Regions from separate parts of the Mesobacillus jeotgali genome, predicted to be linked through region 2. Evidence: riboswitches for the same ligand, from Rfam matches in the RefSeq annotation. Region 2 holds a riboswitch; each other region holds the start of a gene.
What was found. A riboswitch is a leader RNA that binds a small molecule or an ion and turns the genes downstream of it on or off. The one in region 2 is predicted to bind S-adenosylmethionine.

Region 1 (4,149 bases), 210 kb from region 2:
GCAATCAACTGTTTTTCTTTTTGCGTCAAAGTGCCTTCCTGGAAACATACTTCAGTAAACGCATTATAGTGGCTTGCAAGCTCGGGCATTTTTTGCGTAAAAACGCCCAATCCTTGTTTATATTCATGAAGAGCTGCTTCTGTAGAATTCCGGGGTTCATAATGATGCTCCATTTTTCCCACTCCTATCTGCTTTTTTCTCGGTTAGTATGGTAATTTTCCTGGCGGGTTATGCGGCAAAAAGAAAAAGCAGGCTGCTCGCCTGCTTTTTCTAATGAGTTATTCTTTTACCGGTACGACTGCACCTTCATATTTTTCAAGGATGAAATCCTGGATCTCTTTTGAATGAAGCACTTCAACTAGCGCCTTGATTGCTGGTTTGTCGGCATCTCCTTCACGGACAGCAATTACGTTCACATAAGGAGAATCGCTTTCCTCGATGGCAATTGAATCGTTTAATGGGTTCAACCCTGCATCGATTGCATAGTTAGAGTTGATCAATACTGCGTCGCCTTCACCATTGTTGAAGATTTGCGGAAGCATAGCTGCTTCATACTCTGTATCAAAATCTAATTCTTTAGGATTTTCTGCAATATCATCAATTGTTGCTTTTACTTTTTCTACGCCTTCTTTAAGGGTGATCAGTCCCTCTTTTTCAAGCATTGTTAAAATACGGCCATGGTCTGCTACCGAGCTGCTCATGATGATGTGCGCTCCCTTTGGCAGGTCATCCAGTGTAGTATGTTCCTTTGAATATACACCGATAGGCTCGATATGGATGCCGCCTGCGTTTTCAAACTTATAGCCGTGCTCAGCCATTTGGGACTCTAAGTAAGGTATATGCTGGAAGTAGTTTGCATCCAGTTCTCCTCCATCAAGTGCCTGGTTTGGAACAACATAGTCGTTGAATGTCTTGATTTCCATTTCATAACCCTTTTCTTCAAGTAACGCTTTTGCTTCTTCCAAAATTTCTGCGTGAGGCACGTTCGAAGCACCTACGACGATTTTCTTGCTTTCTTCGTTGCCGCCTTCTCCAGATGTGTTATCCTCGGAAGTTCCGCAAGCTGCAAGTCCTGCTGTTAAAACTAATGCTAATAATGCTAATAACCATTTTTTCAATTCAATTCTCTCCTTTATCTCTTATCTAATTTCCTGGTGAAGAAGTCACCTGCAAACTGGATTATAAACACAATAATCAAGATAATAATTGTGGCCATTAAGGTGACATCATTTCGGCTTCTCTGGAAACCTTCAAGGTATGCCAGGTTCCCAAGACCGCCTGCGCCAATGACTCCGGCCATTGCTGTGTAACTGACTAGCGCAATCGCCGTTACCGTAATACCAGAAACCAAAGCTGGCATCGATTCTGGAAGCAGCACCTTCCAGATAATCGTCGTCGTCTTGGCACCCATGGACTTGGCTGCTTCAATGACACCTTTATCAATCTCACGCAAGCCGATTTCTACCATCCTTGCGTAAAATGGCGCCGAACCGATAATCAGAGCAGGTAGGGCAGCATTTTCCCCAATCATCGAGCCAACGATAATTTTTGTAAAAGGAATCAGAAGTACGATCAAGATAATGAATGGGATCGACCTAAAAATATTAACAACTGCGCTCAATACTAAATTGACAGGTTTATTTTCCCAAATATTTCCCGGGGATGTCAAAAAAAGCAGCAGTCCGAGGAGTGCTCCAAGGATAAAGGTAGCCACTACAGAAATGGCACTCATGTACAGTGTCTCAACTGTCGCTTCCCACATTCGGTCCCAGTTGACATTTGGAAACAATGTCTCAGCCATTCGAAATCACCTCCACGCCGACTTCATGCTGGCCGATATACTCGATTGCCCGGGCTACTTCGCCCTCTTCACCATCAAGATGGATGAACAAAGTTCCATACGAACCATCTTGTGTCTGTGAAATTTTACCCTGAACAATATTGACCGTTATTGAAAACTCACGGATCAAGTTGGTGATCAACGGCTGTTCTGTCCCTTCACCTACGAATGTGAGCTGTACAACGCGGCCATGTGGATAGCGCTCCAGTAAATGGTCAACAGTTTCTTTTGTTTCTTCAGGTTCTGTCACCTGCTGGACGAATCTTTTCGTAATCGGCTGCTGAGGATTTTTAAAGACTTCCAGTACAGGTCCTGTTTCAACAATCTTTCCGCCTTCCATTACAGCGACTCGATGGCAAATTTTCCTGATAACATGCATTTCGTGGGTGATCAGGACGATTGTCAGGCCAAGCCTTTTATTGATATCAACTAGGAGATCGAGAATTTGGTCAGTCGTCTGCGGATCAAGTGCTGAAGTTGCTTCATCCCCAAGGAGTACTTTCGGGTTATTGGCAAGCGCCCTAGCAATTCCGACCCTCTGTTTCTGGCCGCCGCTCAACTGGGACGGATAAGCATCTCCCCGGCCTTCAAGACCTACTAATGTGATCAATTCTTTTACCCGTTTCTCTCTCTCTGCTTTTGCCACTCCGGCAATTTCAAGCGGAAACTCGATATTCTCCGCTACAGTCCTTGACCATAGCAGATTGAAATGCTGGAAAATCATGCTGATTTCCTGGCGAGCCTTGCGCAGATCTGCTCCCTTAATCCTGGAAACTTCCCTTCCGGCTACCACTACAGAACCTGATGTTGGGATTTCCAGCCCATTCAGCATGCGAATCAAAGTACTTTTGCCGGCACCACTATAACCGATAACTCCATAGATTTCGCCTTCCTTGACTTCAAGGTTGACATCATCGACTGCCTTAACATCCCCCTTGTTGGAAGGATAAATCTTTCTGGCATTCTTTATCGTAATCAATTGACTCCCCCTCTTTGCAACCGAGTATTCCATACTTATTAAAACCGTTTAATTTCCCTGAAAATAAGAAGGTTATCAATCTAGTTTCCCATTCCCTAACCAAAAAAATTCAAACTCAGCAAAATCGGGCAATGGGCTCTTATCCTAAACGGGAAAATTGTACTCTTGTGATAAAATCTTTTCGGACAAGCTTTTTAGCTATAACTTTTTAAGCATTTATTCGAAAAGAACAAAATAAAAGCCTTCCTGCAAGTGAGCAGAAAGGCATAATAATAGTGGATTCCTTTCTCTCATCTGCCAAAGCGATCTGCTTTGTGTGAATTGGCACCATTTCAGCAAGCAATGCTTACTGACGGTTGCCGGGCTTCATAGGGCACTTCCCTCCACCTCTCTTGATAAGAGCACGCTATTAAATTATCTAATCGGTTTTAAGTTACGAGTGTGATTGTAGCACGGATTAAAAAAGGGTGTCAATAAAATTATTTTCAAATATTTTCTGGAAGGTTATGGATTTTAAATTCCAGCAGGGACTCCAGGTACTCCGGTCGCTTTTTCGATCGCCTGCTCCAGGTCTTCAATGATATCTTCCACATTTTCAATCCCGACGGAAAGGCGGATTAAATCCTCAGGAACCCCAGCTGCTTTAAGGCCTTCTGAATCCAGCTGCTGATGGGTTGTGCTTGCAGGATGGATGATCAGGCTTTTAGCATCGCCGACATTTGCGACATGGGACCATAATTCTAGTGAGTTGATCAGCTTTGCTCCGGCTTCCCTGCCGCCTTCAATCCCAAAAATAACTACTGACCCGGCTCCCTTTGGAAGGTAGCGGTCTGCGAGGTTTTTATCAGGATGAGACTCATGGCCAGGATAGCTTACCCAGGTAACAGCAGGATGAGACTCTAGGTAATCTACAATTTTTCGTGTATTGGCGATATGCTCCTTCATGCGTACATGTAAAGTTTCGATGCCAAGGTTAAATTGGAAGGCGCTCTGCGGACTGATTGCCGGTCCCAGGTCACGCAAAAGCTGGACTCTTGCCTTAACGATATATGCGGCAGCTCCGATTGCTTCACTATAGACAATGTTATGATAGCTGGAGTCCGGCTCATTAAAGCCTGGGAATTTAGCTGAACTCCAATCGAACTTTCCTCCATCCACAATAATCCCGCCCATGACTGTCCCGTTCCCTAACAGCCACTTGGTTGCCGAGTGGATGACGATATCAGCTCCATGGTCAATTGGCCGGCAAAGATATGGTGTCGCAAAAGTGTTATCGATGATCAGCGGCACACCTGCTTCGTGGGCAACTTCGGCAACAGCTTCAATATCC
Region 2 (4,149 bases):
GTAAAAGAAGTCCTCTTCCCATGTTCGTAGCTTCATTTGCAAGGGCAATCTTCCCGCCTTCAGGGATGTCTTTTACGTCTTTATATTTATCTGAATAAATACCCATTGGTGCAATCTGTGTCGTTGCGATTGGTACAAGGTCAAGATTATGTTCCTTGATAAAAGCGTCAAAATAGGAAACGGTCTGGAATGAGTTTGCATCCAATTCACCTTCTGCAAGGGCCAGGTTTGGCTGGACATAATCAGAGAAAGTGACGATTTCGACTTCAATTCCTTCTTTTTCTGCCTTTTTGGCGACAAAATCCCATACTCGGTGATCGGTGCCGCTGACTCCAAGTTTCACTTTGACGGTTTCTCCGCCTTTCGCTGATGATGAAGAGCTGGAGCATGCGCTGCTGATTACTGCTAGACTAAGTACAATCAAAGCTAATAAAAGTTTTTTCATTTTGGTTTCCTCCTGGTTATCTTCTTCTGATTTTTTTAGCTGATATATTTCCAAGGGATTGAAGCCCCTGAACCATTACAATCAAGATGCCGACTGTGATGAACATCGTCTGGGTATCAAATCGCTGGTAGCCATATGTAATCGCCAGGTCGCCCAGTCCGCCGCCGCCGATTGCCCCGGCCATTGCTGATGCACCGATCAATCCAACAGTCGCAATCGTAAATGCGAGGATCAGCGAGCTCATCGCTTCGGGAAGAATGAATTTGAAAACAATCTGCCAGGGCGTGGCTCCCATTGATTCGGCTGCCTCAATCACGCCAGGATCCACTTCGAGCAGGGAATTCTCTACCAATCTGGCAATATACGGACCTGCATAGAAGACGAGCGGGACGACAGCTGCGGCTGTACCAATCGACGTGCCAACAATCAACCGGGTCAGCGGGATGATGGCAACCAGCAGGATGATGAATGGCACAGAGCGGAAGACGTTGATGACGCTGTTGAGTACATTGAAAATAGGTGCGTTTTCTAGTAAATGGCCTTTCCGTGTGACCACAAGCGCAATTCCCAGTGGCACCCCCAGAACTGCCGAAAACAGGAGAGAGAATGCAACCATTTGCAGTGTTTCAATTAAGGCTTGGATGATTTGCTCTGAATTAACTAGCATTTGCTGTCACTTCCTTTATGCTTACTTTTTGTTGATCGATAAAATTAAGAGCCCTCAAAATTTCTTTATCACTGCCCTGGAACTCGACAATCAGGTTACCGAATGGAATGCCCTGAAGCTCTGTGATATTGCCGAAGAGAACATTGACATTGATATCGAATTTCTTAGAAAGCTGAGAAAGAAGCGGCTGACCGGCTGACTCACCGACAAAGTTGATCCGGAATACCTTATGCAGCCCTGAATTTCCTTCAATAATCCTGTACACGGAATCAGGAATACTGTCATTCATGATGGTGCTGATGAAATTTCTTGCTGTTTCTGTTTTAGGAGCTGAAAAAACACTGAAGACAGTGTCTTCTTCGATGATTCTGCCATCCTCGATGACAGCAACTCTGTCGCAAATTTCCCTGATGACGGACATTTCATGGGTAATGATTAAAATCGTAATGTTGTACTCCTTGTTGATTTTTTTCAAAAGCTGCAGGATGGAACTGGTTGTCTGCGGGTCAAGGGCAGAAGTCGCTTCGTCACAGAGCAGGATTTTCGGCTGAGTTGCCAGTGCCCGGGCTATTCCGATACGCTGCTTCTGGCCGCCTGAAAGCTGGTCTGGATAATTGTCTGCTTTATCAGCCAGGCCGACAAAGTCGAGGAGCTGATACACCCTTTCTTTTATTTTGTCTTTTGGAAGTTTTGCGAGAATGAGCGGCATCGCAACATTATCAAAAACAGTTTTCGAGTTTAAAAGATTGAAATGCTGGAATACCATGCCGATATTCTTTTTTATCTCCCTGACTTCTTTTACTGAAAGGGAAGTCATATCGCAGCCATCCACAATCACCCTGCCTGATGTTGGCCGTTCCAGTAGGTTTACGCAGCGGATCAATGAACTTTTTCCTGCACCGCTGAAACCAATGACTCCGAATATTTCTCCTTCTTTGATTTCCAAATCAATTCCATTCAGTGCCGCTACCTTGTTTCCGCGGCTTTCATAAACTTTTTCCACTTTCTCAAACGTAATCATTGTTTTCCTCCTTTTTAGGGCATAAAAAAAACTCTTCCCGGAAACAGGAAGAGGGCATGCCGCAACGAATGCTGGACAATATCTCTTCTTATCTCCCAAGCTCATGCTTGCTGGATTTGGCACAGTCCTCAATGTGAGTCCGCTGCCGAGGCTTCATAGGGCCAGTCCCTCCGCCTCTCTTGATAAGAAAGTATCGATATGAAATTTTAAAGTGGGGATATTTGTAAAAAACAAAAAGTCCCCTTCAGAAAGAAGAGGACATCAAATGAAAAGTCGGCCTCTTCTTATCTGTCAAGCTCATGCTTGCTGGATTTGGCACAGTCCTCCAAAGGAGTCCGCTGCCGAGGTGTCATAGGGCCAGTCCCTCAACCTCTCTTGATAAGAAGTAACGAATATTGAGTTGTAAATCTTGTTTATTACTTTACTGTGTCATAGAAAAAGTGTCAATCATTTTGTTGGATTTTTTTTAGCAATACGAAAAATAGGAATATAGTATGAACTGCCAGGGGGGTCAGGCAAAAAAAGAGAAACCCCTGCAGCAGCAAGGGTTTCAATCGAGAAAAAAGCTCTATCGAGTAATGACAATCGGCCCATTCTTCGTAAGGATGATTGTATGCTCACATTGAGCGACAAAGCTGTTTTCTGTTACATATGTCCATTCATCGTTTTCATTTTGGAAGACTTCTTCCTCACGAGTTGAGATGAATGGCTCAAAAGCGATGACCATTCCATCCTTTAAAAGCTCGTCATCCCATGGCTCATGATAGTTGTAGATATGATCGGGTGCCTCATGGATTGTTCGTCCAATCCCGTGTCCGGTCAAATTCTTGATGACTGTCAGGCCGTTCTTTCTCGCAGTTGCGATAACTGCTTTACCTAGTCCGCTTTTCTTCGATCCGGGTTTCGCCTTTTTCAGACCTGCTTCAAACGCCTCGACGGCTGTTTCGCATATCTTCGTTAAAATTGGATCCCCTTTGCCAACGACAAATGAGATGCCGGTATCAGCGAAATATCCATTTTTCGATCCGGAAACGTCGATATTCACAATATCGCCTTCTTGGATGACGCGGCTTCCCGGAATTCCATGGGCTACTTCTTCATTCACACTGATGCATGTGTACCCTGGAAAATTGTACTCACCCTTTGGCGCAGAAATCGCACCATGCTGCTCAAACATGGCACCCGCGATTTCATCAAGTTCCTTGGTGGTAATTCCAGGTATGGTCTTTTGGACCAATTCATCACGTATCAAGCCGACAATCCTGCCAATTTCTTTCAAGCCGTTAAAATCTTCCTCTGTTTTCGCAATCATAATATATTCCTTTCCATTAGCTTCGATTTAAAAAACTCTACGATTAGATTATCCTTTTTAGTTATGAAAATCCATCCTTTAGGTTTGAGGAGCATATATGCAGGATCCGTTATATGGCCGCATTGTCATAATCCTGCCCTTTTTGTAAACGATACCAACACGATGGTATCAATATTTTACTCAATAAACCTAAAACTAAAAAATTGGTACCATAAGCAAAATTCCATGGCTTATAAATGTAAGCCCTTTTTTTTATGATTAAGGTACAAGAAAGACAAAGCAACTAAGGTGGTGAAGAAATGGAAGTCAAGATTCAACAGCCAGTCGAACAACAAGTCAGTGACACCATAATGGTAGAGCCTACAAAAAAGGAAAAATACAAAAAAATCAAAAAGACAATCATTTCTCAAAAGTATTTGCAAACGATGGCGCTTCTCGGAGTAGTGTGGATGTTCATCTTCAACTATATCCCGATGTATGGGTTGATCATCGCTTTCAAGGAATACAGCATTATCAAAACGATCTCAGAAGCACCATGGGTAGGATTGATGCAGTTCAAGGAATTCCTGCAGGATGAGAACTTCTGGATTGTCCTGAAAAATACACTGGGAATCAGCTTGATCAAACTAATTATCGGGTTCCCGCTTCCAATCATTTTTGCTCTTTTGCTTAATGAACTTACATCAATGAAGCTAAAGAAAGCG
Region 3 (4,149 bases), 1.5 Mb from region 2:
TTCAAATGGCTCTTATTATTTACAGGACAATACTCGCGGAAATGGTGTGTTTACCTACGATGCCAAGAACCGCCAGAGAACGCCAGGCTCCCTATGGGTGGATGGAGATAATAACCTGAACGCTTCTTATGATGGAGCCGCAGTAGATGCCCACTACTATGCAGGTCTCACTTATGACTACTATAAAAACACTTTTGGCCGTAATTCATATGACAACAATGGTGCAGCGCTGAAGTCCACTGTCCATTACGGCAGAAGTTATAACAATGCATTCTGGAATGGCCAGCAAATGGTATATGGTGATGGAGATGGCACAACGTTCATTCCGCTTTCCGGCGGTCTTGATGTTGTGGCGCATGAATTGACTCACGCTGTGACGGATTTCAGTTCGGACCTGGTTTACCAGTATGAATCAGGTGCATTGAACGAAGCGATTTCCGATATCTTCGGCACACTTGCTGAATTCCATGACAACAATGATCCTGATTTTGAAATCGGCGAAGACATCTATACACCAAACACGGCTGGAGATGCTCTTCGTTCTATGAGTGACCCAACTAAATACGGCGATCCTGATCACTACTCCAAGCGTTACACTGGAACTTCCGATAACGGCGGTGTCCACATTAACAGCGGTATCATCAATAAAGCTGCCTACCTTCTGAGTGAAGGCGGTTCACATTATGGAGTATCGGTCCCAGGAATCGGTACAGATAAAATGGGAGCGATCTTCTACCGTGCAAACACAGTCTATTACACTTCTTCCACGAATTTCAGCCAGGCACGAGCAGGAACAGTACAAGCAGCAAAAGACCTGTACGGTGCGGCTTCTGCAGAAGTTGAAGCTGTCAATAAAGCATTTGATGCTGTAGGAATATATTAATAACTTTATATTTAGTCAGACTGGCTCATCTATTCTTGTGAGCCAGTCTTTTTATGCTGCTGCTCCCTCGCCTTCTCGTTTTAATGAGAGAACGGAATATTGATTTTGATTAAAGCGGGATTGAGGGTACGGAATCGTGACACCTTTGGCAGCTAATCATGAAAACCTGTCACAATAACATTCGAATCGTGACAGCTTTGGCCTTGCAACCAGAAAAGCTGTCACAATAACATCGGAATCGTGACAGCTTTGGCCTTGTAACCTGGAAAGTTGTCATAAAAACATCGGAATCGTGACAGCTTTGCCCTCGGAACCAGAAAACCTGTCACAATAACATTGGAATCGTGACAGCTTTGGCCTTGCAATCAGAAAGCTGTCACAATAACATCGGAATCGTGACAGCTTTGGCCTCGAACCAGAAAGCTGTCACAATAACATCGGAATCGTGACAGCTTTGGCCTGTAACCTGGAAAGTTGTCATAAAACATCGGAATCGTGACAGCTTTGCCTCGGAACCAGAAAACCTGTCACAATAACATTGGAATCGTGACAGCCTTGGCCTTGCAATCAGAAAAGCTGTCACAATAACATCGGAATCGTGAAAGTTTTGATCTCGGATCCAGAAAAGCTGTCACAATAACACCGGAATCGTGACAGCTTTGGCCTTGCAACCAGAAAAGCTGTCACAATAACATCGGAATCATGACAGCTTTGGCTTCGGAACCAGAAAAGCTGTCACAATAACATCGGAATCATGACAGCTTTGGCTTCGGAACCAGAAAAGCTGTCATAAAACCTCCGGAATCTTAAAAGCTTTGCCCTCATCCACTAAAAAGCTGTCAAAAAAAATTACTTTGCCTTGCCAGATACTTCTATTAATCTTACACCTTATGCATATATACTTCACCGCATTAAATTAAAATGATTGACATTGAACATGATCAGATGTAATATTTAGAGAAATTTAATAATTCAATAATATTAAATCTTATCCAGAGAAGCTGAGGGTCTGGCCCTGTGAAGCTTCAGCAACCTTCAACTATATTTTTGTTGAAAAGGTGCTAATTCCAGCAAGTTCTTGAAACTTGGCAGATAAGAAGAATGGCTACTAACTGTAAAGTCTTCTTCTTAAGAAGGCTTTTTTTGTTTTATTAGGGATCTCACACTGACTTTCTGGATCATTGTCGAACAAGTCCCTTTTTAAGTCGATTATCTCGTCTTTTCTCATAAAACAAAAACTGCCATCTGACTATAACCAATAGGAGTGAATAAATTGGCAGAAATCGAAACAAAGCTAGCACAGCTTGGCAACAGGAGTGAATCATCAACAGGTGCGGTCAATCCACCAATCTATTTAACGACAGCCTACCGTCACGAAGGGATTGGGCAATCCAGCGGCTATGATTATGTCCGCACGGGCAATCCTACTCGCGAAATCCTTGAAAAGGCGATTGCAGACCTGGAGGATGGAGACCGCGGTTTTGCCTGCAGCTCCGGAATGGCAGCAATCTGGACAGTTCTGTCATTATTCGAGCACGGAGATGAATGGATTGTTTCGAAGGATCTATACGGGGGAACTTACCGTCTTCTCGAGCAGGGTTTCAAAAAGTGGGGATTAAATAGTACATATGCTGACATGGCCGATGTAAACGAAATCAAATCCGCAATAAATCATAGGACTAAGGCTCTTTTTGTAGAAACGCCGACGAATCCTCTGATGGAGCAGGCTGATATTGAAGCCATCGCAAACATCGCAAAAGAGAACGGCATTCTGCTGATTGTTGATAATACCTTCTACACTCCCCTTCTGCAAAAACCATTGACTTTAGGTGCAGATATCGTGATCCACAGTGCAACTAAATATCTTGGAGGTCACAATGATGTTCTTGCCGGGCTCATCGTTGCCAGGGGCCAGCAGATATGTGATTCCCTCTTCCTTCATCATAATGGCGGAGGTGCGGTGTTAAGTCCGTTCGATTCCTGGCTGCTCATCCGCGGGATGAAAACACTGGCATTAAGGATGGAACGCCATGAACAAAATGCCAGGGAGCTGATGAATTATTTACAGAATCATCATGCTGTGAAGGATGTCTTGTATCCCGGCAGAGGCGGAATGATTTCATTCAGAGTACACTCTCCTGCCATGGTGAATCCGTTTTTAAAAAGTCTATCTACCATTACTTTTGCAGAAAGCCTTGGTGGCGTAGAAAGTTTCATTACCTACCCTGCGACTCAGACACATGCCGATATCCCAGCTGAAATTCGTGAACAAACCGGGGTTTGTGACCGACTGCTGCGATTCTCTGTGGGAATCGAAAATGTGGCGGATTTGATAAAAGACTTGGATGAAGCTTTCCAAAAAGCAAGCCAGGAGGCTGAAGCAATATGAGCAGATATACATTTGAAACCCAATTGCTCCATAACAAGCATAAGTTCGATCCTGCAACCGGTGGAGTAAGCGTGCCAATCCAGCACGCCTCAACTTTCCACCAGCCGTCGGCAGACAAATTTGGAAAATATGATTACAGCCGCAGTCTTAATCCCACCAGAGAGGCACTTGAGGAAATAACCGCCGAGCTGGAGGGCGGTGTCCGGGGTTTTGCTTTTTCATCCGGGATGGCAGCTATCTCAACTGCCTTTTTGCTTCTTTCTCAAGGTGACCACGTGATCGTAACCGAGGATGTTTATGGCGGCACCTACCGGATGGTTACACAGGTACTGAACCGTTTTGGTATTGAGCACACTTTTGTGGATATGACCGACCTTGACGTGGTAGAGCGTGCAATTAGGCCCAATACTGCATTGCTATATGCTGAAACTCCCTCTAATCCGCTATTAAAGGTGACAGATATTCAGGCGATTAGCGAAATAGCGAAGAAACACGGCGCTCTTACCTTTGTTGACAATACCTTCATGACTCCCTACTTGCAGCGCCCGCTGGAACTTGGAGCTGATATTGTCCTCCACAGCGCCACAAAGTTTCTGTCCGGCCACAGTGATACAGTCGCGGGTCTGGCGGTGGTTAAGGATGAAAATCTGGCCAACAAGCTTTATACCCTGCAGAATTCTTTCGGGGCAGTCCTCGGAGTCCAGGATGCGTGGCTTGTCATGAGAGGTATCAAGACCTTGTCTGTCAGGATGAAACAATCTCAGGAAAGCGCAAAGAAAATAGCTGGATTTTTAAAGAAACAGCCAGTAATCAAGAATGTCTTTTACCCTGGCCTTTCGGATCATCCGCAGTCGGACCTTCAGATTCAGCAGGCATA
Region 4 (4,149 bases), 2.0 Mb from region 2:
GGATTTTTCCTTTTAGCTTTACAGTTCCGCTCTTTATCGGTGTCGCGCCAAACAATGCTTTGCACAGCTCTGTCTTTCCAGCGCCGACCAGGCCGGCAAGTCCAACAATCTCCCCTGCTTTTACATGGAGGGAAGTATTTTTCACCTTGTCCCCATCTGTTAAACCTTCGACTTCCAGCAGAGTATCTCCAAACGTGCTGACCTTTGCCGGGAATTGGTCTTCCAGCTTGCGGCCAAGCATGTATTCAATCACCTGGTGGGTGTCGACTTCAGGAATACCTTTTTTAATAACCAGCTCACCATTTCGCATGATGGTCAGCTCATCACACAACTCGAAAATCTCGGGCATTCGATGGGAGATGAAAATGATGCCCACATTCCTTTTAGCTAGATCTCTCGTGATTCGGAACAGTTCAGACGTTTCGGTATGGCTGAGCGGAGCCGTTGGTTCATCAAGGATCAAAAAGGAGCAATCACTTGAAATCGCCCGGGCAATCAGGACCAGCTGCTTCTCTGCAAGCGTAAGCTCCCCGGCAAGATTTTTTACAGGAATCTGAAGGTTCATTCCTGATAAAATATCCTCTGCCTGTTTGAAAAGCTGCTTCCAATTCACCCAGTGCTTGTTTTCCATTGCCTGTACTGTGTGGTTAAGCATGATGTTTTCCCCAACAGTCAGCGATGGGATGATGGCTGTATCAACCTCCTGATAGACCGTCTGGATCCCGAATTTCTGCGCGTCACTCGGTGTCCTGATTTCCACACTCTCTCCATCGAGCAGGATTTCCCCTGTGTAATGATCGTGGGCACCGGAAAGCACCTTCATTAATGTCGATTTACCCGCGCCATTTGCGCCGATCAACGCATGGATGCTGCCCGTTTCTGTACTGAAATTAACTTCGTTCAGCGCACGCACCCCCGGAAAATCAATACTGATGTTGTTCATTTGAAGTTTCATCCGGGTTCCTCCTCCCTATCAATCTGGAAAACAGACACTCTTTTTTTGAGAGTGCCTGCTTTGTTCGCTGAACTGGAAAAAATCGCGTGGAATTTCCAGTTCGCTATAAAAATGAGATTTTCGCTATAAAATCGGAAAAATCGCTATAAAATCAAGAAAATCGCTATATAACTGAAAAAGTCGCTATAAAAATTATTTTTTCGCTATAAAACTTATCAACCAATCATTATTATTGTTATTTCTTATAGTGATCCTTCAATTTCTGCATCCAATCTTCCAGAAATGCGTCTGATTCGCCCCAGCCTTCGATGATTTCAGCCAGATTGACCATGTTTACTGGATTTTTTGACTGCTGCAGCTCTTCCTGGGAAATCAGTGATGCTTCTAGATCATAGGTTGCTGGTGTTTCCTCGCCGGCAAGCTTTTTCGCCAGCAATCTCATATTCACTTCTCCTATCAGCTTTGGATCAACAGCGGCAGTATATTTCCATGGGCTGCCTTCTCCCTGGATTTCCTGAAGATCAGCATTGGAAACATCAATTCCGTAAATCTTGATTTCCTCGCGGCCAGCTTCCTTAATGGCACGAGCAGCTCCGATTGCAAACGCGTCCCACGTTGCGAAAATCGCGTTAATTTCCCCTTTTGGATGCTTGTTGAGCATCGCGGCCACAGCATTCTGCGTCTGGACACTTGTATCGGCAGCGGCCACTCCGAATCTCTCAACCTCTTTGATTCCCGGGTTTGCCTTCAGAGTTTCCTGGTAAACTTTATTTCTTCTGACCATTGGCGGGAAGCCATCAACCCAGAGGTAAACGATATTCGCTTCTCCATGTTGGTCCTTCACAAGCTGGTCTAGTACCTGCGTTGCGAGAGCCTCATCATCCTGGGATGTGAGCGTGACTCCCTCTACCTGCGCCAGATCCGGATTTGAATCGAAAGTTATGACGCTTTTGCCTTTTTCAACTAATTTTTTCACATCATCTACAGTTGCTGCATCATCTCCATGGGAAATGATGAATCCATCATAATCCTGCTGCAGCCCCTGATTGATTGCGTCATGGAATTTGGCTGTATCACCATTTGCCGTGAAGACGTCTACCTTAAAGCCGAGCGCTTCTCCTTCTGCTTTCGCTCCGGCTAAAAATTGCGCTGTATGGTCATCTCCGCCAATCTTGCGGATGACTTTGATTTTGACTTCCTCACCTTTTGCAAATCGCTCCGGAACGCCTTCCACAGGACCGCTGGCCGTTTTCGTCTCTCCGCCGCCGCATCCTGTCAGCAGCAGTGCAGAAGCAACTGCACCTAAAAATACTTTTTTAATTCCTTTTTTCATTTGATTCTCCCCCTTTGATTGATCTGCGTAACTAAAACAAATAAAAAAACCTCTCCAGAAAAGAGAGGTTTCAAACGCAATAAAATGCAAAGTCGGATTCCTCTCTTATCTTTCAAAACAAAAAATTGTTTTGCAGGATTTAGCACCAATTCCATTGGAACGGTTGCTGGGCGTCACAGGGCCAGTCCCTCTGCCACTCTTGATAAGAGAATTTCTTTATTGAGTTAATGTTGCAAATCGATAAATTTTACTTTAAACTCCTATACTCATATTGTCAATATTATTATGAAAATTTAATTATATTCTTTTTTCCGTACCAAACAAAAAGGAAGACTCCAAATCGGAATCTTCCTTTTTCTATTCCCCTCTTCCTGCAGCTGTCATCCATTCAAACTGTCGGAGCTTTACTTCGTACAGTGTCAATGGGTCGCGGTACAGTTCTGGGTTGATTCTCATTTTTTCAAGTTCGGTCTTACCATAATCGATTTCCGATTTGGCTTCTTCTACTGCTTCTTCCAGTACAATGAATGGATTTTTGAAGAACAGGTTCACATCTCGTTCAATCGACTTCTCAAAAATCTCGAATTGCTGCAGGAATCTTTTCGCGATGGTTACGCCGATATCATAATAGTCTTCCGACTCCAGATAGGTTTTGTATCGGTTATAAAGCATCGCATTGTTTTGCGGCAGCACGCCAAGCAGCTTACCTGCGCTTTTCAGGAAGAACTGCTGCGGTGTCGGGCGGTTCATGATGTTGACATTTTCATAGTGTACACCGTTCGTCATCCGGCTTGCATCGCGGCGCCAGTCATCAAGCACCCTGAAATCACAATCCAGACTGATCCGTTCCTCTCCATACATCGAGTTAAAGCCCTCGGCCATTTCATTCAAGTAGTTTTGGCTATGATCGAATTCATCCTTGGAATGTTGAATCCAGCCCTGCAAATCTTCATGGAATTTCGGCAAAACAGTTTCATCAAGGTATTCCCTAATCTTCTTGTTCATTGCTTCATCCATTTCAGCATGGATTTTTCCGAAATCGCTGTCCTCCGTCACCAATTCAGAACAACTGCGCAGGATTTCCGGGATTCTTTCAATGATTTCCGCACGGGTTTCATCCTTGATTTTACGATATGACTTCTGAATGGACTTCGATTTCTCTTCTTCAATGTCTCCCAGCTGATTGATGGCACCGTTCAGCTTACTTACCATTTCTTCGTTCCAGTTGATTGTTTCCATATGGTTATTCTCAATTTCAATCCGTTTATCAAGCAGATACGTGATGGCCCTTCTGACAAAGAATTGCAGTTTTGCTGTGCGCTCCTGCTCGATGTCGACAGACCTGTTGTTCGTTTTAATAAATTCAGAGAAGTCTCTCAGCTGCTTTCCTTTGTCATAATTAGCCGAGAAAGCAAACATTTTTGCGTCAGGATAGTATTGGCTGATTTCAGCCCATGTTTGGTCAAAAACTTCTACTGCCTCCTGCTGACTGTAGATTGAATCTATTTTATTCAACAGGAAGTGTATTGGAAGCTGCGGGAAGTACTCTGAAATCTTCGAGAGGATTTCTCTTTCTTTTTCCGTAAAAGGATCATTTGCGTTGAGCACGAAAAGCAAGCTATCTGCAAACCTCAGGTAATTGTACAACGGGTGATTGTCATAGTTATTGCGATTGACTCCAGGAGTATCAATCAGTGCCAGTTCATGGTCGCGCAGGAACGCGAACTCAGCTCTGAAATCTATGATCGTTTCATTTTTATGGTTCTGTCGGCGAATTCCTGCACTTTCCTTGAAGTCCTCAATATCCATGATTTGGCGGACGGCCGTATCGGTGATTTCCTGGATTTCCGGATTTTCTTCG

Region 1: another riboswitch for S-adenosylmethionine. It lies ahead of FOF60_RS20825 (methionine ABC transporter ATP-binding protein); the one in region 2 lies ahead of FOF60_RS19715 (methionine ABC transporter ATP-binding protein).
Region 3: another riboswitch for S-adenosylmethionine. It lies ahead of FOF60_RS12180 (methionine biosynthesis PLP-dependent protein); the one in region 2 lies ahead of FOF60_RS19715 (methionine ABC transporter ATP-binding protein).
Region 4: another riboswitch for S-adenosylmethionine. It lies ahead of FOF60_RS04855 (sugar ABC transporter substrate-binding protein); the one in region 2 lies ahead of FOF60_RS19715 (methionine ABC transporter ATP-binding protein).

What each region holds. Positions count from the first base shown of each region.
Region 1 covers NZ_CP109811.1:4,056,520-4,060,668, forward strand. Annotated here, with positions in the region: gene FOF60_RS20810 (carboxymuconolactone decarboxylase family protein) at 1-173, opposite strand, end outside; gene FOF60_RS20815 (MetQ/NlpA family ABC transporter substrate-binding protein) at 279-1,118, opposite strand; gene FOF60_RS20820 (methionine ABC transporter permease) at 1,133-1,801, opposite strand; gene FOF60_RS20825 (methionine ABC transporter ATP-binding protein) at 1,794-2,852, opposite strand; SAM riboswitch class I at 3,107-3,221, opposite strand; gene FOF60_RS20830 (O-acetylhomoserine aminocarboxypropyltransferase/cysteine synthase family protein) at 3,333-4,149, opposite strand, start outside.
Region 2 covers NZ_CP109811.1:3,847,206-3,851,354, reverse strand. Annotated here, with positions in the region: gene FOF60_RS19725 (MetQ/NlpA family ABC transporter substrate-binding protein) at 1-445, opposite strand, end outside; gene FOF60_RS19720 (methionine ABC transporter permease) at 462-1,112, opposite strand; gene FOF60_RS19715 (methionine ABC transporter ATP-binding protein) at 1,102-2,133, opposite strand; SAM riboswitch class I at 2,219-2,322, opposite strand; SAM riboswitch class I at 2,415-2,518, opposite strand; gene map (type I methionyl aminopeptidase) at 2,702-3,445, opposite strand; gene FOF60_RS19705 (ABC transporter permease) at 3,796-4,149, shown strand, end outside.
Region 3 covers NZ_CP109811.1:2,387,232-2,391,380, reverse strand. Annotated here, with positions in the region: gene FOF60_RS12185 (M4 family metallopeptidase) at 1-883, shown strand, start outside; SAM riboswitch class I at 1,869-1,982, shown strand; gene FOF60_RS12180 (methionine biosynthesis PLP-dependent protein) at 2,157-3,272, shown strand; gene metC (cystathionine beta-lyase) at 3,269-4,149, shown strand, end outside.
Region 4 covers NZ_CP109811.1:973,448-977,596, reverse strand. Annotated here, with positions in the region: partial or broken gene FOF60_RS24550 (ATP-binding cassette domain-containing protein) at 1-133, opposite strand, end outside; partial or broken gene FOF60_RS24545 (ATP-binding cassette domain-containing protein) at 452-943, opposite strand; gene FOF60_RS04855 (sugar ABC transporter substrate-binding protein) at 1,191-2,288, opposite strand; SAM riboswitch class I at 2,391-2,497, opposite strand; gene FOF60_RS04850 (dynamin family protein) at 2,646-4,149, opposite strand, start outside.